2 regions of the Virgibacillus natechei genome follow, and region 1 is predicted to be linked to the other one. Evidence: a T-box and tRNA genes for the amino acid it is inferred to sense, from the RefSeq annotation. Region 1 holds a T-box; the other holds one or more tRNA genes.
What was found. The T-box of region 1 lies ahead of OLD84_RS11615 (valine--tRNA ligase). A T-box ahead of a tRNA ligase gene usually reads a tRNA of that ligase, here a tRNA-Val.

Region 1 (15,097 bases):
GTTGTAGATTTTGAAACAGCTCAGAAGTCTAATCTTGATTATTTCGCTCAATACTATAGGGCAATGATTGAAGAAGGTATATTCTTGCCACCGTCTCAGTTTGAAGGATTGTTTCTGTCAACGGCACATACAGATGAGGACATCGATAAAACGATTCAGGCAGTACGAAATGCATTTTCTAAAATTGAAAAATAAATGAAGGTTTAAAAGCTACTTCCTAGTCGGAGTAGCTTTTTTTACTATATAAGCATATCTTTCCATTTTCACTCATATAATTCTTAAGACATATGAAGTAAAACGATCATGTTGAAGGGAGGAAGTACTTTGTCGAATGACCAATCAGTATTCAGCTTCGAGTTAAATGAATCTCTCTATTTTGAAAAGGGACAGGAAGTTGCAGAAATGAGAGGAATTTCATTAGATCCAGAAATATCTATTCAATCTTTTAATGAGTACATTTCAATTCGAGGAGTAATTGAGTTGAACGGTGAATATCAAAAGGTGGTGGATTCAGAAGAAGATAATGATTTTAGTGATTTAGATAATTTTCAATCTCATCGTTATGTAGAAAGTGTGATCGATACGGAAGATGACTCAGCAAGATTTTCCCACCGATTCCCTGTTGAAATTTCTGTTCCATCATACCGTGTAACTGATTTAAACGATGTAACCGTAAGTATTGAATCATTTGATTATGAGATACCTGATAAAAGTCAATTGAAGTTATATTCCACCATTGAAATTGATGGGATTAATAGCCAAGCGACAGAGGTTCGTGAAGAAGAGGAAGAGCAGGAAGAAGTGACAGAACCGATCGATGAGGCCTTTCAGTTTGAGATTAAAGAAAAGAAGGAAATAGAATCACCTAGCGCTATAGAGCCAGAGCATCCAGAGCATGTTCCTGAATTATCTATAGAGGAACAAGAGCCGATGGAGAGTGAACGTTGGAAATCCAAAAAATCACAAACATTAAAGGAATTCTTTGATACTATTTCTTCTCAGGAAGAGGAGTCTAGTTCAATAGATATGTCAGAAAACCCTAATCCACCCCCTTCTGTTTTCGAATCTGAATCATCCTCTGAATTTTATTATGAAGAAAGCACGGAAAGTCGCTCCGAGAAGCTTGAGAATGTAAGTTATTTATCTGATATGTTCAGAGGTACAGAAGAAGAACAGTATACACAGATGAGGCTTTGCATCGTACAAAGTCAAGATACGATAGAAACGATTGCCGAGCGCTATGATATTACTGCGTTACAATTAATGAAACAAAATCAGATAGATGATAATTATGCAGTGGTAGAAGGTGAAATGCTATATATTCCAGATATTAATAGGTAATTAATTTACGCCCCTTGGTATACGTTTTCAAGGGGTATCTAATTTTTCCTATCCAGGTGGTGAAATGAATGGAAATAATTAAAAAAGTGTTAAATGCTTATGCTATTCATCCATTAAATATAGAACACGTAACAGATCGATTAATTCGAGTAAGTGATGGACAAGGTGATTATGCGTTGAAAAGTAGTTTACTATCCAAAGAATCTGTGTCAAATTGGGAGAATGTATATCATCTAGCATTCTCCAAGCAGGTTTCTACTGTTTTACCAGTATATTTAACGAAGAATGGTAACCTGTACGTAGAAATGGATCAAACGATCTTCTATTTAACCCCCTGGATAGAAACAGAACAAACAAAGAGTAGTAGCCAGGTAATTGATTACTTTTATAAAAGCATAGGAACTGTTCATGCCAAAACAAAACAGTCACAATCGATATCCACCGGAAATTTAACAAGCGATTTTAATACATACAAACGTTTTTGTGAGATAACACAACGAGACTTGCTTAAGTTTGTCGAGCAGTTTGAACAGAACAGATATATGTCACCATTTGAATTATTGGTTTGTACACACTATCGTGATATAGAATTTGCATTAAAAGAAATCAATAGACGAATTGACCAGTTTATTGAGGAACAAGAACAAGAGATAACTTGGAATTATAGTTTGTGTCACGGAAATTTAAATTTTTCACATACACGTAATACGCATCTAATAAATTGGGAGAATTCTTTTTTCGACAATGCAGTAGTAGATTTAGCGTTGTTTTTTAAACAAGAAGTTTCATTTTACGATCAACCTATAAACCTTTTCATGGAGCAGTTCTCTACCTATTACAATGAAAATAAACTGAGCCAAAACGAATTATATTTACTTACAATTCATTTATTAAATCCATCGGACTACGTCAAACTAATTCAACAGTATGTGACGAACGGTTCGAAGGATTCAATGGTTAATCAAGTTATAAACTTACAGCATGCGTACCGCCAAATTTTATTTGGCTTACAATGGTCAAAATTTGTGGAAGCGGAATATGAAACGTTTTCCATGGATGACCTTGAAAGCTAAATCCATTTTAAATAAAAAGCTATAAATAAAGTTACTAAAACCCCTAGTAAAAAAACGTCTAATGACGTTGGAAATATCATTGTGCGGATTAATTGAAAAATCAAAATGGGTAATGTTGCTTGCTCAATAACAATAATACAAGTTCTAGCCCATGGTGGTAGTCTAAAACGATAATAACGCGCCAACTTAATCACCTCTCTTACTTGTATAGTTAGAACTAAAATGTGTTTATAGATGTCATTTGTTAAGGTTCTTCTCGAAAGTGTTGGGACTGCGGTTACTCGCCCCACCGAAAATAATTGTTGCTTTCAATCTTCGCAGTTGAAATAAAAGACGGCGTAACTGCTGTTTGCTATAAGTATTTGCTATAAACGCCGTTCGGGATCGCTCCGGGCGGATGCTTTCCGCGGGCACGGCCTCAGCCTCCTCGAGAAAACCACTCTGCGGGGTCTTCGGACACGTGCTGGGGCTGCGCGTAAATGCTCGCCCCACCGAAAACCATTGTTCCCGCAGGAGTCACCGCCCTTCCCTCACCCGAACTGGTGAGGCGGTTGGATGTTTTGAATATTGATTACTAATGCAATTTAGCGGCAGTAACCGGAACACCCAGCGGAGGAAACACATGAAGACTCCTGCGGGAGAAAGGCCTAGGTGAGACCCCACAGTGCGTTAAATGATGAAGGCCAACTAAAATCGCCCTTTGCGGGCAACGTTGGCATACCCCTTGCCGGGGCAAGGAGGCTCACCAGCCGCCCGCGGAAAGCGAAATGTGTTTCCGTAGCGAATCCTTGATCTCAACTAGCGTTTGCAAAAGAATGTTCACTACGTCGTCTTTTATATCTTTTGTGTTAAAAACAACATCTTTTAGAAAACAGCTTTTTTGTTAAAAACGAAGGCTTTTACCCTATAAGGATGGGGTAGCCGATCGATTAATTCGTTATATAATATGTAAATAGACACCTGTTTTGTGCAAAATCATGAGTAATAGTTGACGAAGCACACCATTATGGATAAAATAAAAGTAATAATTAGAGGATGTTCGAAAATAGTATCGTCCTTAGTCGATCAACAAATAAAATGCGATGATAGGGAAGAGTACAAAATAGCACCTAAAGAGAAGGAAACCAATAGCTGAAACGTTTCCCAGGAATGCCTATTTTGGAAGGTCACCCTTGATGCAACTTCTCCGAAACATAAGTTTCGCGCTTAGTAGTAGGAGGATGTCGGTTATTGGCCGTTATCCATTAATTGAGTGTGCAAATGGATTTTTTTTATTTGTAAACAAAGGTGGTACCACGGAAATACCCTTTTCGTCCTTTATTAAGGATGAGGAGGGTATTTTTGAATTCAATTAAGAAACAAGGAGGATTTTCAGTATGAATAACGATCAAAACACATCACTTCCTTCAAAATATAATCCACAGGCTGTTGAAAAAGACCGTTATCAATTTTGGTTAAAAGGCAAATATTTTGAAGCAACAGGTGATCAGGAGAAAGAACCCTATACCATTGTTATTCCACCGCCAAATGTAACTGGCAGGCTGCATTTGGGACACGCATGGGATACGACAATGCAAGATACGATTTCTAGAATGAAACGAATGCAAGGATATGATGTATTATGGTTACCTGGTATGGATCACGCAGGTATTGCTACACAGTCCAAAGTAGAGGAAAAGTTAAAAGAACAGGGGACTAACCGACATGTGTTAGGTCGCGAGAAATTCATGGAGACAGCCTGGGAATGGAAAGAGGAATATGCAGATTTCATTCGTTCACAATGGGAAAAATTAGGCCTAGGACTTGATTATTCAAGGGAAAGGTTTACATTGGATGATGGGTTATCCGGTGCTGTAAAAGAGGTATTCGTTAAGCTATATGAAAAAGGATATATTTATCGCGGGGAATATATCATAAACTGGGATCCGAAGACACGTACTGCCCTTTCTGATATCGAAGTGATTTATGAGGAACTGCATGGGAAGTTTTATCATATGCAATATAAAATAAAAGACAGTGACGAAATGATTGAAGTCGCTACAACACGACCAGAAACGATGTTAGGTGATACGGCAGTTGCTGTTCATCCCACAGATGACCGTTATAAGCATTTAATAGGTAAGACGGTTATATTACCGATTGTTGGTCGTGAGATTAAAATTGTTGCGGATGAATATGTTGATATGGAGTTAGGATCTGGTGCGGTCAAAATAACACCAGCACATGATCCAAATGATTTTGAAATTGGAAACCGTCATGGCTTGAAGCGGATTTTAGTGATGCATGAAGACGGTTCAATGAATGAAAATGCTGGTAAATATGAAGGACTTGACCGTTTTGAATGCCGCGAGCAAATTGTTAAAGACCTTCAGGACCAGGATGTATTATTTAAAATAGAAGATCACACACATCAGGTTGGACATTCTGAACGAAGTGGTGCCGTTGTTGAACCATATTTATCGACACAATGGTTTGTTAATATGCAGCCACTGGCAGACGAAGCAATCAACCTTCAGAATGGTGAAGAAAAAGTGAATTTTGTGCCAGATCGTTTTGAAAGAACGTATTTACACTGGATGGAAAATATTCGTGATTGGGTGATCTCTCGTCAGCTATGGTGGGGGCATCGTATCCCAGCTTGGTATCACAAAGAGACAAAAGAGATCTATGTAGGAAAAGAAGCACCCAGTGATAGTGAGAATTGGGAACAGGATGAAGATGTCTTAGATACATGGTTTTCCTCTGCTTTATGGCCTTTTTCAACAATGGGCTGGCCGGATGAGCAAAGCGATGATTTTAAGCGTTATTTTCCAACCGACGTATTGGTAACGGGCTATGACATCATTTTTTTCTGGGTAGCGCGAATGATCTTTCAATCGAAGGAATTTACAAAAGAGAGACCGTTTAAGGATGTACTTATCCATGGATTAATCCGTGATGCAGATGGACGTAAAATGAGTAAATCATTAGGGAACGGTGTTGATCCAATGGATGTTATTGATAAATACGGGGCTGACTCCCTACGTTATTTCCTATTAACAGGTTCCACTCCTGGTCAGGATTTACGCTTCCATTGGGAAAAGGTGGAATCTACTTGGAATTTTGCTAATAAAGTATGGAATGCTTCCCGTTTCTCGCTAATGAATATGGAAGGATTCACCTATGAGGATATCGATTTATCAGGGGAGAAGACATTAGCAGATAAATGGATTTTAACTCGCCTAAATGAAACGATCGATCATGTTACAAAAAACACAAATAAATACGAGTTCGGTGAAGCGGGTCGGTATCTATATAATTTCATATGGGATGAGCTATGCGATTGGTATATCGAAATGGCAAAACTACCATTAAACGGCGAAGATGAAGCAAAAAAGAACACAACGCGTTCCGTGCTCGCCTATGTTCTGGATCAAACCATGCGTATGTTGCATCCGTATATGCCATTTATTACCGAAGAAATTTGGCAGCAATTGCCGCATCAAGGAGAATCGATTACAGTTGCTAGCTGGCCGGAAGTAAAAAATGCGTTTCATGACGAGACAGCTTCAACAGAAATGAAACGGCTTGTATCGATAATTAAATCCGTTCGTAATATTCGTGCAGAAGTAGATACACCGATGTCTAAACAAATCAAATTGTTAATACAAGCTGAAAACGAGGAGATTGTACAAGAACTCAAGAATAATAAGGACTACTTGGAACGATTCTGTAATCCAAGTGAATTAACGATAGCCTCTGAATTAGATATTCCAGAAAAGGCAATGTCAGCTGTAGTAACAGGCGCTGAAATATATTTACCACTCGAAGGGTTAATTGACTTTGAAAAGGAAATAGAGCGGTTGGAAAAAGAGGTTGTGAAATGGAATAAAGAAGTGGAGCGTGTACAGAAAAAACTGGCAAATGAAGGATTTGTAAAAAAAGCACCTCAAGAGGTTGTTGATGCAGAAAAACAAAAAGAACAGGATTATCTAGAAAAACACTCGAAAGTGAAAGCACGTTTGGCAGAATTAAAAGGATAAGAACAAAAGCGCAAGCGCCCGTTTAGCAACGTACAAATTGGAGCACTCCGCTATGAGATAAAGGAAACACGACGAACGAAGTGAGTAGATGTTGACTTTCACCACAAGGGTATAAGTGCGACTTTACTTCTGCCTACGCCTGCCGGCTTGGCAATCAGTAAGTCTTCTTTATCGTAGTGGAGGAGTGTGAAGTTTGATAGTTGCTGGGCGCTGGAGCTGGACGTGGCTATTCCAGTATATAAGTTATCCACAGCGTTTAAATTCTATAGATTCCTATGCAAGAACAAAAGTGGAATTTCAATTATCCGTTGAAATTCCACTTTTTAATTTATCCGTAATGTGTGTGATATATTTTTCTAAGATGTTCAGGTCACTAACCGTGCTTAGCGTTCGTGATCCGACAACGTCCTCGATTTCATTAAAAAGTAGTTCCCCATTTAAGCCGATTAAAAAATCAATACCAACCATATCAAAATGAAAAGAGCGAATGATTTTAGAAATGATTGAACGTTCATGTGCATGAAGTTGATACATGCGGGCAGAGCCACCAAGTTTAAAATTAGATCGGAAATCATCGGTGCTTTCACGTAACACAGCACCAATGATCTCTTTTCCTATCACAAACACGCGTAAATCTTTTCCGAGTTGTACGTTACAGGCTTGAATAATGATGTCGTTTGTAGCAATACTTGAAATACGATTTAACCAGTCTTGTTTATCTTGTATATAATAAACCTGTTTACCACCCCTACCAGATGTTTCTTTTATGATAAAGGGATAGGGCATGGGTGGCGTTTGTGATACCGTATCTTTCTGAGCAAATATAGTGTCAACCATTGGAATATCCTGGTCGATGATATGGTGATGAGTTAGAGCTTTATTATTGCAAATACTTGAAATAGAAGATGAGTTAAAAACAGTAATGCCACATGTTTCCAGATGAAGGTTCAGCAAGGGTTCAATTAGACGGATGATAGCAAAGTCTGGTTTATGTACTTCTTTATTATCCACTTTGATTGTTCGCTCTTGGTTTTCAATACCGATTATTAATTGTTCTCTTATAACAAGTTCAAGTGATACGTTCTGCATCTGCGCTTCTGCAATCATCCAATTAATATAGGATCTATTTTCTTCAACATTAGCTTCTGCGTATATTAACCATCCATGCTTCATGTGCTCACCTCAATTTTTGTTAATCGTATCAAGAATATAGTCGATAATAAAATCCGCTACATTTATTCCCGTACAGTCATACATGTTTCGAATATGCGCATTTGAATTTATTTCACAGATAATGGGGCGATTATTTGGACCAAATAATAAATCCACACCTGCAAAATCAGCACCTAATGCTTTTGCAGCTGAAATAGCTAATTTCCTCTCTTCATCTGTTGGGTCATAAGCTTCCATCGTTGCGCCGGAAGAGACATTGGCTCGGAAATCATTTGCAGCTTGTCGTTTCATACCTGCTACCACTTGGTCACCTACAACATGAAGGCGAATATCTTTCCCATAACTAGATGAAACAAACTCCTGGAACATAAATGCTTTACCTTGTAATGCTTGTACGCATGTCACTAATTCCTCTTTTGTATGTATTAAATAAACTTGTTCTCCAAACGAGCCAAAAGCTTCTTTAATAATCATTGGAAATCCTAGTTGATCGATAGCCAGATTGACACTATCGGTGTCCACCTGTACATTGGTAAAAACCTTTGGGGCTACGATTGTTTTAGGAATAGGTAGGTTCTGTCTGGCTAGTTGCTGATAGCTAGCGATTTTATCATCACTATTTTGGATTACTTCTGCACGATTAAATACCCGAACGCCAAGTGATTCGAGTTGGTTTGCTAAATAGATATCCTTGTCTGCAAATACGACATAATCTGGCAAAGAATTCATATCTTCTTTTAAAAGTTTCAATAGATCGGTACTTAGAAAAGATAACAACTCATTATTTTTATAAATAGTTGTCTGGCTATATTTCCTGGCTGCAGCTGCTTGTATCCACTCCGCAAAATCTAAAAATTTAGTACCAGGTAAGCTTCCATTATATATAATCCAACCTTGAAGCTTCATTTGATGATATCCTTTCTGCTATACTATTTTATTATATATGAAGTTTATCATTTCTAAAGAGATTTTAGTATAAGAAAAGCAAAGGTTATGTAAAACTGACAGTATATTATTGAAAAGGGGTGACTATATGTTTAAGAATTTCCAACAAATCGAAGTGTTTTTTGAAGAAAGGAAAAGGTTAGGTATAAAACCGGGATTAGAAAGAATAAACGCATTACTAAATTTGTTACATAATCCACAGAAAAAGATGCATGCGATACACGTTGCTGGCACAAATGGGAAAGGTTCTACCGTTCATTTTATTAAAAATGCTTTAATGGCTAATGGCTATCAAGTTGGTGTGTTTACGTCACCTAGCTTCACTGGATTAACCGGTCATATATTTATAAACAATAGCTCCATGAACGAAGAGGAATTTCTGACATTATGTAATGATGCTCACCCTGCCATTATGCAGTTAGATGAAGAAGGGGATGCGCCAACTGAATTTGAAATTCTTACCGTATTAGCATTCCTCTATTTCTCAAGAAATACAAATATTGCACTTATTGAAACTGGTATGGGCGGGCGTGAGGATACCACCAATTGCTTTCAACCTATTTTATCTATTATAACAAATGTTTCAAGAGATCATACTGCTTTTTTAGGGGATACATCAGCAGAGATTGCTTATCAGAAAGCAGGTATAATAAAAAATAAAGCCCCCGTAATCATTGGTGATATGGATAAAGAAGCGTTACATGTTATGAAAGAAGAGGCGCAGATCCATGAGACAACGCTTGATCAACTAGGTGCTGATTTTACACCTATTGAGACCTCTATTCAGATGCAGGGCGAACATCAAATAAAAAACGCATCAATTGCTTATATGGCTTTGAAAAAATTAAGGGAACATGGCTACTCTATCGATTTTAAAAAGGCAATAGCAGCAATAAGCTGTACACAGATTCCAGGTAGATTCGAACTTGTTAAGCGTAATCCTGTGATGATATTGGATGGTGCGCATAATCCAGCAGGAATTAAAGTTTTTCTACAAACTGTTGCAGAAAATTATAATGATAAAGAGAAGCATCTTTTATTCGCAGGCTTTAAGGACAAGGAACTTGAAACAATGTTAAAGCAGTTTAGCAATGAATTTTCTTCTATTACATTAACTTCATTTGACCATCCTCGTGCAGCACGAGCAGATGTATTATACGAAGCGACAAATGTTTTAGACAAACATGCAGTTACAAATTGGAAAGATGCTATAGACATGATGTTGCAGAATAAGAAGCACGCGTATTTCATAACTGGATCTTTACATTTTATTGCTATGGTAAGAAAGTATCTTCGTGAATGAGAAGAAAAGAATATTCTGTAGAACGATTTTTTTAGTAGTGTGACAATATTCGTCTTACTTTTTACCTCTACTATGCTAGAGTAGAATAAATCTAGCGATGGAGGGGAAGTAAGTGGATAACAAATATACAAAAAACGCATGGGATGATGAAAACTATAAAGATCATAAACCATTTGATAGCGAACAAGCAGCAACCCTACAAAATGCTGGAGATGATCCAGTTCCCATATTTGCTAGACAAACTGAAACGAATAATAATCAAAAAAAATCATTTAATAAGAAAATAAAATTAAAGCCATTCAAACCAGTAATGTTAGCTATCAGCTCTGCAGTTGTGATTGGTTCGATTTTAGGTATCATTATGTTGCGAATGTTTGTTGGTATCGAAAGCGATATAGCACAAGGTAATAATAACTTGCCTGTTGCCGGTGTGGATAATGAAGATAACGGTAATAATACCGAAGCTGGCCTATCTACTTTTTCAAATGGATCTATCGATGCATATGTGTTACAAGGTGGCGTTTTTTCGGAAATGGAAAATGCTGATGAGTGGGTAGAAAACTATGATCAAGCAGGGTTACACAGCCTTATTTGGGAAGTAAATGATCAATATTTTCTTCTAGTAGGATTAGCAAATACGGATGATCAAGCAAAGCAATTTGCAAACGATATAACAGCAGAAGAAGGATTTGAAGTTTTTGGTAAAGAATGGAATACAGCGGAGAGGGAAGTCGAACTTATAGAAGAGGAGGCTGAATGGTTGCAGGCTTTTGAAGAAAATTGGCATGAAGCTTTAGGTTCATTGGAGAATGAAGAAATATTTATAGTAGACGAATGGGAAGGTTTAGTAGAAAATTACCCCGAAGAAACGGATAGACTCGCTTCTTTAAATGAAAGTATATCTAGTTTTTTGGATGAAATGGAACAGGCAGAGGGATCAAAAGCCCAAAACATTTTATTAAATATGTGGTACCAATATGATCGAGTGATAAATTAAACATAACTTTAAATTGTTAAATACTAATTTTTCATTTCGTGAATGAATGATACATGCATAATTGAATCTTCAACTAGGGATGTTTGAAATTTGGAGGATGAAATGTACTTTAAAACCTGATTTTAGTGATTTGTTTCCCTTTGTTTAACGCTATAAGATAGATATAGCTTAGTTAAGGAGGGTAAATAATGTCAGTTTCATCTATTATGATTAAGGATGTTCCTAAAGAAGATCGTCCAAGAGAACGTCTGTTAAAATTAGGTTCCAGTCATTTATCAAATCAGGAATTACTCGCCATCTTGCTTGGAAGTGGAACAAAGGAAGAATCGGTAATGGCCTTATCTAATCGTGTATTAATGCATTTCGAAGGCTTGAAATTGCTTAATGACGCTACAATTGAGGAGTTAATTGCAATAAAAGGAATCGGAACAGCTAAAGGGGTGTTAATGCTGGCTGCTATAGAGCTTGGTAAACGAATGAATCAGTATCGCCCCAATGATCGTTATGTTATAAGGTCACCAGAAGACGGTGCAGATTATGTAATGGAGGAGATGCGTAGCTTAAACCAAGAGCATTTTGTTGTTCTTTTTCTAAACACAAAAAATCAAATTATCCACAGACAAACTATTTTCATTGGTAGTCTAAATGCCTCCATCGTACACCCTAGGGAGGTTTTTCGTGAAGCGGTAAAACGATCAGCAGCTTCGATTGTTGTCGCACATAATCACCCTTCTGGCGACCCAGCACCTTCCCAAGAAGATATCCATGTTACAAGACGTTTAGTTGAGTCAGGAAAAATGATTGGCATAGAACTTTTGGATCATTTAATTATTGGAGATAGAAAATTTGTATCTTTAAAAGAAAAAGGATACCTCTAACACTATCTATTTTACTATTTTTTTCGTATAATTATATAGACGAGCTATAATGTAGCGCCATTTTTCGATTTTTCGTTGAAAGTGGCGCTTATTAAATTGTTAGCAAAGATGTAGGATTTCACTTATAATTCATAACATGACAAAATAGAAATGGATGTTTATCGCATCACTTGAAATTCATCGATATAGTAAAGCTACATATAATAAACGAATTGTAACTGGGAAAGGAAGATTTTTTTTGGGAAGATTTAGTTTATCACAAGATTTAGGAATAGACTTAGGTACTGCAAACACACTGGTTTTTGTTAAAAGTAAAGGTGTCGTTGTACGAGAGCCTACAGTAGTAGCCAAAAACACTAAAACCGGTGATGTAGAAGCAGTAGGAGGTTCAGCGCGAAAGATGATTGGTAGAACGCCAGGGAATATCTCTGTTGTTCGACCAATGAAAGATGGCGTTATTGCAGATTACGATACAACCGCAGTAATGATGAAATATTATTTTCAAAAAGCAATGAAGAATCGTTCTTTTCTTGCGAGGAAACCGGACGTCATGATCTGTGTGCCATCAGGAATTACTATGGTAGAGGAACGTGCGGTTATTGATGCTACGAAACAAGCAGGTGCAAAAGATGCATTTCCAATTGCCGAGCCTTTTGCTGCTGCGATTGGTGCTGGTTTACCTGTATGGGAGCCAACAGGTAGCATGATTGTTGATATCGGTGGTGGGACGACAGAAGTCGCGGTTATTTCATTAGGCGGAATAGTGACTAGCCGATCCATACGTACAGCTGGTGACAATATGGACGATTCCATCATCCAATATATTCGTAAACATTATAACTTGATGATAGGTGAGAGATCCGCTGAATCCATTAAAATGGATGTTGGTTCTGCCGGCGGGATTACAGTGGACGAAGAGTTGGAGATACGTGGACGTGATCTACTAACTGGGTTACCGAAAACAATATCGGTAACAGCACAGGAAATAGCCGATTCGCTAAAAGATACAGTTGATTCAATAGTAGAAGCAGTTAAAAACACGTTAGAAAAAACGCCACCTGAATTATCTGCAGATATTATGGATCGCGGTATAGTTTTATCTGGAGGCGCAGCGCTCTTAAGAAATTTAGATCATGTCATAAGTGATGCGACGAAGATGCCTGTTTTTGTGACAGAAAATCCACTGGATGGTGTGGCAATTGGAACAGGTAAATCATTAGAATACATTCAGCATTTTCGGTCCCACCCAAATGTATCCTCTCGTCCATCGATTGATTAAGTAGGTGTTTTTATGTCATTTTTTCGTAAGAGACAATTATTTATTCTTTTAATAGGGTTTATTGTTCTTGTTTCTTTAATTGGATTTTCATTAAGAGAAAGAGAAGACCTTAGTACGGTTGAAAAATTTATAAATGATACAGTTGGTTGGGCGCAAACTGTTATTTATACGCCCGTTAACTTCGTCACAAATGTTTTTACAAACATTGATGACGTAAGAAATACGTACAATGAGAATCAATTATTAAAAGAACAATTATCCGAGTATAAAAGTCTTATTTATGAAGTACAAGAAATCAAAGAAGAGAATGAAGAGCTGCGAAATACGTTGGATGTTACAGATTCTATCAGGGATTATGATCCGATTCAAGCAACCGTAATTTCCCGTTCACCCGAGCGTTGGGTTGAACAGATCACGATTGATAAGGGCCAACAAGATGGAGTAGCAAGAAATATGGCAGTTATTACAGCTGAAGGAATGGTTGGGAAAATACAGTCTACGAATGAATTTACTTCGACTGTTCAATTGCTATCCGGTTTTGATCAGCTTAATCGAATTTCTGCAACCATTTCCCGTGAAGAAGAGCAGGATATAAATGGAATGATAGAGGGATTTGATGAAGAAACAGATTCACTTTTATTCAGAATCATTGAAGAATCGGATGATGAACTTGAAGAAGGGGAGTTAGTTGTATCATCAGGTATGGGCGGGGTCTTTCCTGCTGGGTTACCGATCGGTACAGTTAAAGACGTTGTTCCAGACCAATACGGATTGACGCGGACAGCGTTAGTAGAACCAGCTGCTAATATGTATGATATAAATCAGGTTATTGTTGTGGACAGAGCACTGGAAGATGAGGGGGATGGGTAATGAAACGCTTATACCTACCTTTTCTCCTCTTCTTGTTTCTTATATTGGAAGGTGTTGCTCTAGAGCTTTTACCTGCAGGTTTAATAATGAGTGATTTATTAATAGTTCCACACTGGGTACTTGTAATTTTACTATTTATATCCGTTTTTTATGACAGAGAATATACCTATTACTCGGTGTTATATGCGTTCATTTTTGGTTTGTTAATTGACATTGTGTACACGGGAATACTTGGAGTTTACATGTTTTCATACGCATTTGTCATCTATATTATTCAGGGACTAAGAAAATTGCTTCATGGAAATATTTTAGTAACACTATTACTGGCAGTTATTGGAATAACGTTGGCAGATCTATCAATTAATATGATCTATTCAACAGTAGGACTTGTAGATATGCTGTGGGCGGATTATTTAATGAGTCGATTAGTACCAACTATATTAGCTAACCTTCTATTTCTGGTATTCTTATATCCGGTTTTAATGAAACCGTTCGCCAGCTGGGGGAAAGAACAATTATCTGGAAAGAAATCATTCTGAAATGATGAGGTTTGAGGGACTTTTAATGAGGTGATTAACATTGCTTGATAAGAAACAATTTGTAACTATAAAAGGTACAAGGAATGGACTCACATTATTTATAGATGAGTCATGTTCATTTAGCGATGCTATTCATGAACTTACCGAAAAAATCGAGGCAAGTCGCCCCAAAGACGATGAACCAACCGTTTCGGTAACCGTGAAATCAGGAGATCGTTATTTACAAGAAGAGCAAAAAGAACAATTAAGAAATATAATAAATGAAGAAAATCGATTCACCATACATGCTTTTGAATCAGATGTTATTCGCAGGCATGATGCACTTTTATGGAAAGAAGAAACTGAAATCAAATCTTTTAATCGGATTGTTAGATCTGGACAAGTTCTCAGTGTTAATGGAGATCTCTTGTTGATTGGGGACGTAAATCCTGGTGGAACAGTTATTTCAACAGGGAATATTTATGTGATGGGAAGTTTGTATGGCATCGCTCATGCAGGGGCAGAGGGAGATGGTAATGCTTTCATAGCCGCATCTTACATGAAACCAAACCAACTCCGAATCGCCGATTATATTAGCAGGGCACCTGATTATGAATCGGAGGGTGTGTATATGGAGTGTGGCCTTATTGATGAAGGTCAGGATAAAATTATTGTTGATCGAATACATGTACTTGCAC
Region 2 (15,097 bases), 1.8 Mb from region 1:
AGAATCATTAATTCATTAAGTATGTTACGAGAAACATTTTTTATCAAACCCAAATCAATTCCCAATCGTACATTTGACAAGCATATTGCTGCTTCATTTGATCCAATAACCCTGCTATAATCCAACACGCCATAGGAACGATAAATGCGGTCCTCTAACTTCGTACTTGATTGTTTCATTATATGACTTCTTGCATTCCTTTCATGCTCAATTAACTGGTTAACAACGCTCTGTAAGTCACCTATAATATCTTCTTCTGATTTCCCTAATGTAATTTGATTCGATATTTGGAAGATATTCCCTTGTGCTTCACTGCCTTCTCCATAGATCCCTCGAACGACGAGCCCCAACTGGTTAATCGCTGGTATCATTCGATTAATTTGTTTTGTCATTGCCAACGCAGGAAGATGCATCATAACAGAAGCGCGCATTCCCGTACCAACATTTGTTGGACAACTTGTTAAATATCCTCTTGTCTCATCAAAGGCATAGTTAACCTTTTCCTCCAGCCAATCATCCAACTGAAAGGCTTTTTCCAATGCTTTAGATAATTGGAAACCTGGAAAATAAAGCTGGAGACGAATATGATCCTCTTCATTTATCATAATCGATACCTGCTCATTTTTTGAAATGATGGTTGCAGCAGCCCCCTCGTTTTTTGATAAATGCGGGCTAATAAGATGTTTTTCTACTAATACACGTTTTTCGACATCTGATAAATCCTGAATAGAGATAAATGCAAAATCTTCATAATCCTGAAAAGACCGATGTTCATATTCCTCTTTGAAAAAATCACGAATTTCCGTTAACTTTACCCGATCAGCAAAAATAGGATAAGAAACGCTTGAGAAGTTTCTTGCAAGTCTGATACGACTACTTAAAACAATATCGCTATCCGGGCCTTCCTCACGCATCCAAGGACTGATTGCTTCATTCATGAATCGTTTTAATGTCATGAATTATCACCTGCTTCCGTATTGCCATTTTCTTGTTCCAATGCTCTAATTTGATCCCTTACCTTTGCGGCTTCTTCAAAGTTTTCTTCTCCAATTAATTTTTGTAATTCTGTTCTATAACTTTCCAGTTGTTTCTTTGTATGCAAATTGCCACCTTGACGTTTAGGTATTTTTCCATAATGTTGTGTATTCCCTGAATGTACACGACGAAATATTGGATCAAGTCGCCCAGAAAACGTATCATAGCAAGCTGCGCAGCCAAATTTCCCTAATTGTTTAAATTGCGAAAGTGTCATCTCACAATGGGAACATTTTAGCTCATTTTCTTGCTTATAAGCATTACTTTGCTTGCTTTCCATAATTGCAGAATCAAAGTTAAACAAGCCTGCAAGTAAATTATGAAGAGAATACCCTTCTTCTGGGGACGTCATATATCCTTTTTCCATTGCACACTCTTCACAAACATGGACTTCCTTTTTGTCGCCATTTATCACTTGAGTAAAGTGGAATGTAGCCGGACGCTGTTGGCATTCTTGACATTCCATTGTGTTTCCCCCTCACTTGATTAAGTATTTTAACTGAGCAAGCATAGCTGTTAACACACGAGCACGTACTTCATCCCGGAGAGGAAGCTGAAACGCTAGTGTATTTCTATCAATTCCACTCAACATTATTTTTGCTTCCCGCTCAGTGATTAAATTTTCTTCTAAAAGCCTATCCAGCACATCAATTGAAGCTTGTTGTGTAACTGTGGGGTTAATCATCTCTATAATTTCATCAATAAGTTCAGACTTTTCTTGATGTATAATTCGTATGATTCGAATGTAACCACCGCCACCACGTTTACTTTCTACTATATATCCCTTTTCCACAGTAAAGCGGGTGTTAATCACATAATTAATTTGCGAGGGGACACACTGAAACTGATCAGCAACTTCACTTCGTTTTATATCGATGGTATTTTGTCCTCTTGATTGCAAAATCTCTTTTAAATATTGCTCAATCACATCTGAAATATTACTCATGAGCCCACCTCCTCTTCGTTGTATAAGCCTTTGACTTTGACTATCTTTGACTATGCTTTTATTATACTCCAAAATATGTGAGATGCAAATACCTTGTTTTCTATTCCTACGTATTTTTTGCAAATAGGACTACATAAGTGCGGGAGTTGGAACTCGACATTTACGGCCTGACCAATGCTAACCTTTCTAAAAAAAGTAGCCTCATAAAAGTTGCAAACGGTAAGGTGGCTTGATAAGTATTTTCGAGCATTTCTTATTCAATAAAAATAGTAGCATTCTCAACCTATATATATGTTAGACAAAAAAAGGAGATTCAAAACAAAGAAAAAACTTTACAACATATTTAATGTGTAAAGTTCCCAAGTAAATTTGATTATTTTATCTCAGATATATTTTTAACATGCTCAATTTTGGAGATTTCTTCAACTAAAGCCACTCTATCCAAATTAGATTTCCGTTCAATTTTCACAAAGATATTTCTTATATTATTTTCTGACTTCGTAATTTCTACTTTTTTTATTACCGAATCGAACTTTTCAAATGCAGAGATAACTTCATTTATCTGTAGATCTGGTAAAGCTATAATTTCAATTAAATTTGAAGAATTTCCTTTTGTGAATAGTTTTTCAAAGTTATTCAGGAAAACCAAACTAAGTAAAATTATAAATGTTGTAAATATAGCTGCTCCATACATTCCTGCACCTACTACCAATCCTATCCCAGCAACTGTCCAAATTGAAGCCGCAGTAGTTAAGCCGCGAATCGTTCCTCCATATACAATGATCGTTCCTGCTCCAAGGAAGCCAATCCCACTAATAACATAAGATGGGATTCTTGCTGGATCAAATCGAATATTATTATATTCTTCTATAAATTCTTCGAAACCATAAAAAGAAAAAAGCATCATTAAGCAAGCTCCGACACCCACAAGAATATGTGTACGAAAACCAGCAGAATGATTATTCAATCCACGTTCAAAACCAATTATCCCTGATAAAAGCAATGCAATTAGCACGCGGATCATTATCGTAAAAAAATCATCTCCAAATACATGCTGAAGAGCTTCCTGCATTTTTGATCTCCTTTTCTTATATACCAATATGTTGTGATATACTCATGTGTATATATATAATCTCTAATTTATTCATACAAAAAATATAAACGAAGTAGTGTTTCGTTTTGAGCAGTAAAAAGGATTTAAAAATTTCTTTTTTCATACATACTTGAAGTGCTTCCTATGTTGAAGACTTGAGTTAAGATTTATGAAATTGATCCAACATACTAACTTATTCTATATATAATACCATATATAATACAAAAAGCATGAATGCAAATTTTGCATTCATGCTTTTATTGTTAAAGCCTGGCGACGTCCTACTCTTGCAGGGGCAAAGCCCCAACTACCATCAGCGCTGGAGAGCTTAACTTCTGTGTTCGGCATGGGAACAGGTGTGACCTCTCCGCTATTACCACCAGACCTGATGTCATTCTGTGTTATTCACTGGATGTGAACATATCAACAGAACTTCCTTATGATAAGGACAAGTTTTATTATATGCATTTTTTGTCTAAAATGCAAGGGTTTTTGTCCATTTATACCCTAAAAACTAAATAAGAGTATCATCAACGCCGATCAAATAAGAAATTAGTTAAGTCCTCGATCGATTAGTATTCGTCAGCTGCACGTGTCACCACGCTTCCACCTCGAACCTATCTACCTCATCGTCTCTGAGGGATCTTACTCACTTAAAGTGATGGGAAGTATCATCTTGAGGGGGGCTTCATGCTTAGATGCTTTCAGCACTTATCCTTGCCATACGTAGCTACCCAGCCATGCTCCTGGCGGAACAACTGGTACACCAGCGGTATGTCCATCCCGGTCCTCTCGTACTAAGGACAGCTCCTCTCAAACTTCCAACGCCCACGACGGATAGGGACCGAACTGTCTCACGACGTTCTGAACCCAGCTCGCGTACCGCTTTAATGGGCGAACAGCCCAACCCTTGGGACCGACTACAGCCCCAGGATGCGATGAGCCGACATCGAGGTGCCAAACCTCCCCGTCGATGTGAACTCTTGGGGGAGATAAGCCTGTTATCCCCGGGGTAGCTTTTATCCGTTGAGCGATGGCCCTTCCATGCGGTACCACCGGATCACTAAGCCCGACTTTCGTCCCTGCTCGACTTGTAGGTCTCGCAGTCAAGCTCCCTTGTGCCTTTACACGCTACGAATGATTTCCAACCATTCTGAGGGAACCTTTGGGCGCCTCCGTTACTTTTTAGGAGGCGACCGCCCCAGTCAAACTGCCCGCCTGAAACTGTCTCCGAACCGGATTACGGTCCTGGGTTAGAAGGTTCGTACAGCCAGGGTGGTATCCCACGGATGCCTCCACGTAAGCTAGCGCTCACGTTTCTAAGGCTCCCACCTATCCTGTACAAGCTATACCAACATTCAATATCAGGCTACAGTAAAGCTCCACGGGGTCTTTCCGTCCTGTCGCGGGTAATGTGCATCTTCACACATCGTATAATTTCACCGGGTCTCTCGTTGAGACAGTGCCCAAGTCGTTGCACCTTTCGTGCGGGTCGGAACTTACCCGACAAGGAATTTCGCTACCTTAGGACCGTTATAGTTACGGCCGCCGTTTACTGGGGCTTCGGTTCTGCGCTTCGCTCGAAAGCTAACGCTTCCCCTTAACCTTCCAGCACCGGGCAGGTGTCAGCCCTTATACTTCGCCTTTCGGCTTCGCAAAGACCTGTGTTTTTGATAAACAGTCGCTTGGGCCTATTCACTGCGGCTCACTCACGAGTGAGCACCCCTTCTCCCGAAGTTACGGGGTCATTTTGCCGAGTTCCTTAACGAGAGTTCTCCCGCTCACCTTAGGATTCTCTCCTCGCCTACCTGTGTCGGTTTGCGGTACGGGCACCTGTGACCTCACTAGAGGATTTTCTTGGCAGTGTGAAATCGGGAACTTCGGTACTCAATTTCCCTCCCCATCACAGCTTGAAATTGCCGAACGGATTTGCCTATTCGACTTTCTCACTGCTTGGGCGCACTATTCCATCTGTGCGCATTCCTTATCCTACTGCGTCCCCCCATCGCTCAAACAGTCACGAGGTGGTACAGGAATATCTACCTGTTGTCCATCGCCTACGCCTTTCGGCCTCGGCTTAGGTCCCGACTAACCCTGAGAGGACGAGCCTTCCTCAGGAAACCTTAGGCTTTCGGTGAAAGAGATTCTCACTCTTTTTTCGCTACTCATACCGGCATTCTCACTTCCAAGCGCTCCACCAGTCCTCACGGTCTGACTTCACAGCACTTGGAACGCTCTCCTACCATTGTTCGATAGAACAATCCGCAGCTTCGGTGATACGTTTAGCCCCGGTACATTTTCGGCGCAGAGTCACTCGACCAGTGAGCTATTACGCACTCTTTAAATGATGGCTGCTTCTAAGCCAACATCCTGGTTGTCTGGGCAACTCCACATCCTTTTCCACTTAACGTATACTTTGGGACCTTAGCTGGCGGTCTGGGCTGTTTCCCTCTCGACTATGAACCTTATCACCCATAGTCTGACTCCCAAGGCAAAGTAGCTGGCATTCGGAGTTTGACTGAATTCGGTAACCCGGTGAGGGCCCCTCGTCCAATCAGTGCTCTACCTCCAGTACAATCAACCTTGAGGCTAGCCCTAAAGCTATTTCGGAGAGAACCAGCTATCTCCGTGTTCGATTGGCATTTCACCCCTACCCACACCTCATCCCCGCATTTTTCAACATACGTGGGTTCGGGCCTCCGGTCAGTGTTACCTGACTTTCACCCTGGACATGGGTAGATCACACGGTTTCGGGTCTACGACCACATACTAGAGACGCCCTGTTCAGACTCGCTTTCGCTGCGGCTCCGTGTCTTCCACTTAACCTTGCATGTAATCGTAACTCGCCGGTCCATTCTACAAAAGGTACGCCGTCACCCATTAACGGGCTTCGACTACTTGTAAGCGCACGGTTTCAGGTTCTATTTCACTCCCCTTCCGGGGTGCTTTTCACCTTTCCCTCACGGTACTGGTTCACTATCGGTCACGAGGAAGTATTTAGCCTTAGGAGATGGTCCTCCCAGATTCCGACGGAATTTCTCGTGTTCCGCCGTACTCAGGATACACTCCGGAGGAAATGCCTTTTCGACTACAGGGCTCTTACCTTCTATGGCTGATCGTTCCAGATCGATTCGTCTAACGCATTTCTTTGTAACTCCAATGGAATGTCCTACAACCCCAAAGAGCAAGCTCTTTGGTTTGGGCTGTTTCCGTTTCGCTCGCCGCTACTTGGGAAATCGCATTTGCTTTCTCTTCCTCCGGGTAATGAGATGTTTCAGTTCCCCGGGTCTGCCTCATTTATCCTATGTATTCAGATAAATGTCCTGTTCCATTACGAACAGTGGGTTCCCCCATTCGGAAATTCTCGGATCAATGTTTACTTACAACTCCCCGAGACATATCGGCGTTAGTCCCGTCCTTCTTCGGCTCCTCGTACCAAGGCATCCACCGTGCGCTCTTCTTCACTTAACTAAGTTACTTGTTTTCATTCAAAAGAACGTACAATTTAATTTGATGTCGTTGATTACTCTTATTTAGTTTTCAAGGTACAAAATAACAAAATGAGAGATTTACATCCCTCAAAACTGAACCAAACAACCATGTATGTCCCTGACCTCAGAGAACCCGTTAGGGTACCTCTGAAGCGTTCCTTCTATTTATCCTTAGAAAGGAGGTGATCCAGCCGCACCTTCCGATACGGCTACCTTGTTACGACTTCACCCCAATCATTGGCCCCACCTTCGGCGGCTGGCTCACGTAAACGTGTTACCTCACCGACTTCGGGTGTTGCTAACTCTCGTGGTGTGACGGGCGGTGTGTACAAGGCCCGGGAACGTATTCACCGCGGCATGCTGATCCGCGATTACTAGCGATTCCGGCTTCATGCAGGCGAGTTGCAGCCTGCAATCCGAACTGAGAATGGTTTTATGGGATTTGCTACACCTTGCGGCTTCGCTGCCCTTTGTTCCATCCATTGTAGCACGTGTGTAGCCCAGGTCATAAGGGGCATGATGATTTGACGTCATCCCCACCTTCCTCCGGTTTGTCACCGGCAGTCACCTTAGAGTGCCCAACTTAATGCTGGCAACTAAGATTAAGGGTTGCGCTCGTTACGGGACTTAACCCAACATCTCACGACACGAGCTGACGACAACCATGCACCACCTGTCACTCTGTCCCCGAAGGGAACCCGGTATCTCTACCGGTTGCAGAGGATGTCAAGACCTGGTAAGGTTCTTCGCGTTGCTTCGAATTAAACCACATGCTCCACCGCTTGTGCGGGCCCCCGTCAATTCTTTTGAGTTTCAGCCTTGCGGCCGTACTCCCCAGGCGGAGTGCTTAATGCGTTAACTTCAGCACTAAGGGGCGGAAACCCCCTAACACCTAGCACTCATCGTTTACGGCGTGGACTACCAGGGTATCTAATCCTGTTCGCTCCCCACGCTTTCGCTCCTCAGCGTCAGTTACAGACCAGAGAGTCGCCTTCGCCACTGGTGTTCCTCCACATCTCTACGCATTTCACCGCTACACGTGGAATTCCACTCTCCTCTTCTGTACTCAAGTCCTCCAGTTTCCAATGACCGCTCACGGTTAAGCCGCAAGATTTCACATCAGACTTAAAAGACCGCCTGCGAGCGCTTTACGCCCAATAATTCCGGACAACGCTTGCCCCCTACGTATTACCGCGGCTGCTGGCACGTAGTTAGCCGGGGCTTTCTGGTTAGGTACCGTCAAGGTACCGCCTTATTCAAACGGTACTTGTTCTTCCCTAACAACAGAGTTTTACGATCCGAGAACCTTCATCACTCACGCGGCGTTGCACCGTCAGACTTTCGTCCATTGCGGATGATTCCCTACTGCTGCCTCCCGTAGGAGTCTGGGCCGTGTCTCAGTCCCAGTGTGGCCGATCACCCTCTCAGGTCGGCTACGCATCGTCGCCTTGGTGAGCCTTTACCTCACCAACTAACTAATGCGCCGCGGGCCCATCTGTAAGTGACAGCTAAAAGCCGCCTTTTAACTTCTCATCAGGAGATAAAAAGTGTCATTCGGTATTAGCTCGCGTTTCCGCGAGTTATCCCAATCTTACAGGTAGGTTGCCCACGTGTTACTCACCCGTCCGCCGCTCGGTCCACAGATTTCCTCCCGAAGGATTCCATCTGCTTCACGCGCTCGACTTGCATGTATTAGGCACGCCGCCAGCGTTCGTCCTGAGCCAAGATCAAACTCTCCAAAAAAGTTTGAATAAGATCGACACCGTCAATCTCATCAATTGTCTTAGCTTTCTTCCTTTCATGTGCAAAAGAAATTTGTTTTTGTCGAATTCATAGAATCCGGACATTCACTTACCTCTTCTGACATGTGAAAAACAGTAACCTGTTCTTCTTGACATACTGGTTGTTTTGTTCAGTTTTCAAGGAGCAAATTTCAGTGATTGCTTTAAAATAGCAACCTCTTCATCTTATCATGCCCACTTCTATAAGTCAATAACTTTTTTGAAGTGTTTTTTAAGATTTGATTTTGTGTCGCTTCTCAAAAATGCGACTTTATTAATTTACCATGCTGACTTGTGAAAGTCAATATGTTTTTAAAATTATTTTTGGTGGAGCCTAGCGGGATCGAACCGCTGACCTCCTGCGTGCAAGGCAGGCGCTCTCCCAGCTGAGCTAAGGCCCCGTATTAAATGGTCGGGAAGACAGGATTCGAACCTGCGACCCCTTGGTCCCAAACCAAGTGCTCTACCAAGCTGAGCTACTTCCCGTTAAAATGGTGCGCCCGAGAGGACTCGAACCTCTAACCCCTTGATTCGTAGTCAAGTACTCTATCCAATTGAGCTACGGGCGCATATATATGGTGCCGAGGGCCGGACTCGAACCGGCACGATAGTAACCTATCGCAGGATTTTAAGTCCTGTGCGTCTGCCCATTCCGCCACCCCGGCAGGGTTTGGAGCGGAAGACGGGATTCGAACCCGCGACCCCCACCTTGGCAAGGTGGTGTTCTACCACTGAACTACTTCCGCTTTGGCATATTTAAATAATAATGCGGGTGAAGGGACTTGAACCCCCACGTCCGAAGACACTAGATCCTAAATCTAGCGCGTCTGCCGATTCCGCCACACCCGCTAATGGTGAGCCATGGAGGATTCGAACCTCCGACCCTCTGATTAAAAGTCAGATGCTCTGCCGACTGAGCTAATGGCTCGTACAATTAAACCAATTACTTTATGTGATTGTCAATCTAAGTGTAATATACATTTTCATAAAATCAAAAGTGGTGCCGGCCAGAGGACTTGAACCCCCAACCTACTGATTACAAGTCAGTTGCTCTGCCAGTTGAGCTAGGCCGGCAAATGGTGGAGGATGCAGGGCTCGAACCTGCGACATCTTGCTTGTAAGGCAAGTGCTCTCCCAGCTGAGCTAATCCTCCAACATATAATATATTCTTACGTATAGATATATAATATCAAATTGATTCATTATATCTATAAAGCCTGGCGACGTCCTACTCTTGCAGGGGCAAAGCCCCAACTACCATCAGCGCTGGAGAGCTTAACTTCTGTGTTCGGCATGGGAACAGGTGTGACCTCTCCGCTATTACCACCAGACCTGATGTCATTCTGTGTTATTCACTGGATGTGAACATATCAACAGAACTTCCTTATGATAAGGACAAGTTTTATTATATGCATTTTTTGTCTAAAATGCAAGGGTTTTTGTCCATTTATACCCTAAAAACTAAATAAGAGTATCATCAACGCCGATCAAATAAGAAATTAGTTAAGTCCTCGATCGATTAGTATTCGTCAGCTGCACGTGTCACCACGCTTCCACCTCGAACCTATCTACCTCATCGTCTCTGAGGGATCTTACTCACTTAAAGTGATGGGAAGTATCATCTTGAGGGGGGCTTCATGCTTAGATGCTTTCAGCACTTATCCTTGCCATACGTAGCTACCCAGCCATGCTCCTGGCGGAACAACTGGTACACCAGCGGTATGTCCATCCCGGTCCTCTCGTACTAAGGACAGCTCCTCTCAAACTTCCAACGCCCACGACGGATAGGGACCGAACTGTCTCACGACGTTCTGAACCCAGCTCGCGTACCGCTTTAATGGGCGAACAGCCCAACCCTTGGGACCGACTACAGCCCCAGGATGCGATGAGCCGACATCGAGGTGCCAAACCTCCCCGTCGATGTGAACTCTTGGGGGAGATAAGCCTGTTATCCCCGGGGTAGCTTTTATCCGTTGAGCGATGGCCCTTCCATGCGGTACCACCGGATCACTAAGCCCGACTTTCGTCCCTGCTCGACTTGTAGGTCTCGCAGTCAAGCTCCCTTGTGCCTTTACACGCTACGAATGATTTCCAACCATTCTGAGGGAACCTTTGGGCGCCTCCGTTACTTTTTAGGAGGCGACCGCCCCAGTCAAACTGCCCGCCTGAAACTGTCTCCGAACCGGATTACGGTCCTGGGTTAGAAGGTTCGTACAGCCAGGGTGGTATCCCACGGATGCCTCCACGTAAGCTAGCGCTCACGTTTCTAAGGCTCCCACCTATCCTGTACAAGCTATACCAACATTCAATATCAGGCTACAGTAAAGCTCCACGGGGTCTTTCCGTCCTGTCGCGGGTAATGTGCATCTTCACACATCGTATAATTTCACCGGGTCTCTCGTTGAGACAGTGCCCAAGTCGTTGCACCTTTCGTGCGGGTCGGAACTTACCCGACAAGGAATTTCGCTACCTTAGGACCGTTATAGTTACGGCCGCCGTTTACTGGGGCTTCGGTTCTGCGCTTCGCTCGAAAGCTAACGCTTCCCCTTAACCTTCCAGCACCGGGCAGGTGTCAGCCCTTATACTTCGCCTTTCGGCTTCGCAAAGACCTGTGTTTTTGATAAACAGTCGCTTGGGCCTATTCACTGCGGCTCACTCACGAGTGAGCACCCCTTCTCCCGAAGTTACGGGGTCATTTTGCCGAGTTCCTTAACGAGAGTTCTCCCGCTCACCTTAGGATTCTCTCCTCGCCTACCTGTGTCGGTTTGCGGTACGGGCACCTGTGACCTCACTAGAGGATTTTCTTGGCAGTGTGAAATCGGGAACTTCGGTACTCAATTTCCCTCCCCATCACAGCTTGAAATTGCCGAACGGATTTGCCTATTCGACTTTCTCACTGCTTGGGCGCACTATTCCATCTGTGCGCATTCCTTATCCTACTGCGTCCCCCCATCGCTCAAACAGTCACGAGGTGGTACAGGAATATCTACCTGTTGTCCATCGCCTACGCCTTTCGGCCTCGGCTTAGGTCCCGACTAACCCTGAGAGGACGAGCCTTCCTCAGGAAACCTTAGGCTTTCGGTGAAAGAGATTCTCACTCTTTTTTCGCTACTCATACCGGCATTCTCACTTCCAAGCGCTCCACCAGTCCTCACGGTCTGACTTCACAGCACTTGGAACGCTCTCCTACCATTGTTCTAAGAACAATCCGCAGCTTCGGTGATACGTTTAGCCCCGGTACATTTTCGGCGCAGAGTCACTCGACCAGTGAGCTATTACGCACTCTTTAAATGATGGCTGCTTCTAAGCCAACATCCTGGTTGTCTGGGCAACTCCACATCCTTTTCCACTTAACGTATACTTTGGGACCTTAGCTGGCGGTCTGGGCTGTTTCCCTCTCGACTATGAACCTTATCACCCATAGTCTGACTCCCAAGGCAAAGTAGCTGGCATTCGGAGTTTGACTGAATTCGGTAACCCGGTGAGGGCCCCTCGTCCAATCAGTGCTCTACCTCCAGTACAATCAACCTTGAGGCTAGCCCTAAAGCTATTTCGGAGAGAACCAGCTATCTCCGTGTTCGATTGGCATTTCACCCCTACCCACACCTCATCCCCGCATTTTTCAACATACGTGGGTTCGGGCCTCCGGTCAGTGTTACCTGACTTTCACCCTGGACATGGGTAGATCACACGGTTTCGGGTCTACGACCACATACTAGAGACGCCCTGTTCAGACTCGCTTTCGCTGCGGCTCCGTGTCTTCCACTTAACCTTGCATGTAATCGTAACTCGCCGGTCCATTCTACAAAAGGTACGCCGTCACCCATTAACGGGCTTCGACTACTTGTAAGCGCACGGTTTCAGGTTCTATTTCACTCCCCTTCCGGGGTGCTTTTCACCTTTCCCTCACGGTACTGGTTCACTATCGGTCACGAGGAAGTATTTAGCCTTAGGAGATGGTCCTCCCAGATTCCGACGGAATTTCTCGTGTTCCGCCGTACTCAGGATACACTCCGGAGGAAATGCCTTTTCGACTACAGGGCTCTTACCTTCTATGGCTGATCGTTCCAGATCGATTCGTCTAACGCATTTCTTTGTAACTCCAATGGAATGTCCTACAACCCCAAAGAGCAAGCTCTTTGGTTTGGGCTGTTTCCGTTTCGCTCGCCGCTACTTGGGAAATCGCATTTGCTTTCTCTTCCTCCGGGTAATGAGATGTTTCAGTTCCCCGGGTCTGCCTCATTTATCCTATGTATTCAGATAAATGTCCTGTTCCATTACGAACAGTGGGTTCCCCCATTCGGAAATTCTCGGATCAATGTTTACTTACAACTCCCCGAGACATATCGGCGTTAGTCCCGTCCTTCTTCGGCTCCTCGTACCAAGGCATCCACCGTGCGCTCTTCTTCACTTAACTAAGTTACTTGTTTTCATTCAAAAGAACGTACAATTTAATTTGATGTCGTTGATTACTCTTATTTAGTTTTCAAGGTACAAAATAACAAAATGAGAGATTTACATCCCTCAAAACTGAACCAAACAACCATGTATGTCCCTGACCTCAGAGAACCCGTTAGGGTACCTCTGAAGCGTTCCTTCTATTTATCCTTAGAAAGGAGGTGATCCAGCCGCACCTTCCGATACGGCTACCTTGTTACGACTTCACCCCAATCATTGGCCCCACCTTCGGCGGCTGGCTCACGTAAACGTGTTACCTCACCGACTTCGGGTGTTGCTAACTCTCGTGGTGTGACGGGCGGTGTGTACAAGGCCCGGGAACGTATTCACCGCGGCATGCTGATCCGCGATTACTAGCGATTCCGGCTTCATGCAGGCGAGTTGCAGCCTGCAATCCGAACTGAGAATGGTTTTATGGGATTTGCTACACCTTGCGGCTTCGCTGCCCTTTGTTCCATCCATTGTAGCACGTGTGTAGCCCAGGTCATAAGGGGCATGATGATTTGACGTCATCCCCACCTTCCTCCGGTTTGTCACCGGCAGTCACCTTAGAGTGCCCAACTTAATGCTGGCAACTAAGATTAAGGGTTGCGCTCGTTACGGGACTTAACCCAACATCTCACGACACGAGCTGACGACAACCATGCACCACCTGTCACTCTGTCCCCGAAGGGAACCCGGTATCTCTACCGGTTGCAGAGGATGTCAAGACCTGGTAAGGTTCTTCGCGTTGCTTCGAATTAAACCACATGCTCCACCGCTTGTGCGGGCCCCCGTCAATTCTTTTGAGTTTCAGCCTTGCGGCCGTACTCCCCAGGCGGAGTGCTTAATGCGTTAACTTCAGCACTAAGGGGCGGAAACCCCCTAACACCTAGCACTCATCGTTTACGGCGTGGACTACCAGGGTATCTAATCCTGTTCGCTCCCCACGCTTTCGCTCCTCAGCGTCAGTTACAGACCAGAGAGTCGCCTTCGCCACTGGTGTTCCTCCACATCTCTACGCATTTCACCGCTACACGTGGAATTCCACTCTCCTCTTCTGTACTCAAGTCCTCCAGTTTCCAATGACCGCTCACGGTTAAGCCGCAAGATTTCACATCAGACTTAAAAGACCGCCTGCGAGCGCTTTACGCCCAATAATTCCGGACAACGCTTGCCCCCTACGTATTACCGCGGCTGCTGGCACGTAGTTAGCCGGGGCTTTCTGGTTAGGTACCGTCAAGGTACCGCCTTATTCAAACGGTACTTGTTCTTCCCTAACAACAGAGTTTTACGATCCGAGAACCTTCATCACTCACGCGGCGTTGCACCGTCAGACTTTCGTCCATTGCGGATGATTCCCTACTGCTGCCTCCCGTAGGAGTCTGGGCCGTGTCTCAGTCCCAGTGTGGCCGATCACCCTCTCAGGTCGGCTACGCATCGTCGCCTTGGTGAGCCTTTACCTCACCAACTAACTAATGCGCCGCGGGCCCATCTGTAAGTGACAGCTAAAAGCCGCCTTTTAACTTCTCATCAGGAGATAAAAAGTGTCATTCGGTATTAGCTCGCGTTTCCGCGAGTTATCCCAATCTTACAGGTAGGTTGCCCACGTGTTACTCACCCGTCCGCCGCTCGGTCCACAGATTTCCTCCCGAAGGATTCCATCTGCTTCACGCGCTCGACTTGCATGTATTAGGCACGCCGCCAGCGTTCGTCCTGAGCCAAGATCAAACTCTCCAAAAAAGTTTGAATAAGATCGACACCGTCAATCTCATCAATTGTCTTAGCTTCCTTCCTTTCATGTGCAAAAGAAATTTGTTTTTGTCGAATTCATAGAATCCGGACATTCACTTACCTCTTCTGACATGTGAAAAACAGTAACCTGTTCTTCTTGACATACTGGTTGTTTTGTTCAGTTTTCAAGGAGCAAATTTCAGTGATTGCTTTAAAATAGCAACCTCTTCACCTTATCATGCCCACTCCTATAAGTCAATAACTTTTTTGAAGTGTTTTTTAAGATTTGATTTTGTGCCGCTTCTCAAAAATGCGACTTTATTAATTTACCATGCTGACTTGTGAAAGTCAATATGTTTTTAAAATTATTTTTATTACCTGTTTTGCTATGGGTTGTCTTTTGTTTGAACAACGATATTTAATTTACCATGATTATTTACAGAAATCAAGTGTATTTGAAAAAGAAATAACTGGAAATAATGTTTTTCACTATTTATATAGTTGCTAACGTCTAGAAAAGCGCGACACAAAGCTTGAATGCCTCTTTCCGTTCTGCAATTATTATTACTTCCTTCTATCA

Region 2: it has a tRNA-Val gene. The T-box ahead of OLD84_RS11615 (valine--tRNA ligase) is inferred to sense a tRNA for this amino acid. The anticodon was not compared.

The regions. Positions count from the first base shown of each region.
Region 1 covers NZ_CP110224.1:2,207,445-2,222,541, reverse strand. The annotation lists gene hemL (glutamate-1-semialdehyde 2,1-aminomutase) at 1-195, shown strand, start outside; gene spoVID (stage VI sporulation protein D) at 325-1,341, shown strand; gene OLD84_RS11625 (protein kinase family protein) at 1,410-2,414, shown strand; gene OLD84_RS11620 (hypothetical protein) at 2,411-2,599, opposite strand; T-box leader at 3,488-3,735, shown strand; gene OLD84_RS11615 (valine--tRNA ligase) at 3,791-6,436, shown strand; gene OLD84_RS11610 (ATP-grasp domain-containing protein) at 6,734-7,609, opposite strand; gene OLD84_RS11605 (ATP-grasp domain-containing protein) at 7,619-8,515, opposite strand; gene OLD84_RS11600 (bifunctional folylpolyglutamate synthase/dihydrofolate synthase) at 8,643-9,857, shown strand; gene OLD84_RS11595 (hypothetical protein) at 9,970-10,854, shown strand; gene radC (RadC family protein) at 11,043-11,732, shown strand; gene OLD84_RS11585 (rod shape-determining protein) at 11,971-13,011, shown strand; gene mreC (rod shape-determining protein MreC) at 13,024-13,881, shown strand; gene mreD (rod shape-determining protein MreD) at 13,881-14,420, shown strand; gene minC (septum site-determining protein MinC) at 14,461-15,097, shown strand, end outside.
Region 2 covers NZ_CP110224.1:189,550-204,646, reverse strand. The annotation lists gene OLD84_RS01250 (protein-arginine kinase McsB) at 1-956, opposite strand, end outside; gene OLD84_RS01245 (protein-arginine kinase activator protein McsA) at 953-1,501, opposite strand; gene OLD84_RS01240 (CtsR family transcriptional regulator) at 1,514-1,981, opposite strand; gene OLD84_RS01235 (MgtC/SapB family protein) at 2,355-3,053, opposite strand; rRNA gene rrf (5S ribosomal RNA) at 3,343-3,458, opposite strand; rRNA gene OLD84_RS01225 (23S ribosomal RNA) at 3,627-6,545, opposite strand; rRNA gene OLD84_RS01220 (16S ribosomal RNA) at 6,741-8,308, opposite strand; tRNA gene OLD84_RS01215 (tRNA-Ala) at 8,672-8,747, opposite strand; tRNA gene OLD84_RS01210 (tRNA-Pro) at 8,756-8,832, opposite strand; tRNA gene OLD84_RS01205 (tRNA-Arg) at 8,839-8,915, opposite strand; tRNA gene OLD84_RS01200 (tRNA-Leu) at 8,923-9,011, opposite strand; tRNA gene OLD84_RS01195 (tRNA-Gly) at 9,018-9,092, opposite strand; tRNA gene OLD84_RS01190 (tRNA-Leu) at 9,114-9,195, opposite strand; tRNA gene OLD84_RS01185 (tRNA-Lys) at 9,199-9,274, opposite strand; tRNA gene OLD84_RS01180 (tRNA-Thr) at 9,345-9,420, opposite strand; tRNA gene OLD84_RS01175 (tRNA-Val) at 9,424-9,499, opposite strand; rRNA gene rrf (5S ribosomal RNA) at 9,562-9,677, opposite strand; rRNA gene OLD84_RS01165 (23S ribosomal RNA) at 9,846-12,763, opposite strand; rRNA gene OLD84_RS01160 (16S ribosomal RNA) at 12,959-14,526, opposite strand.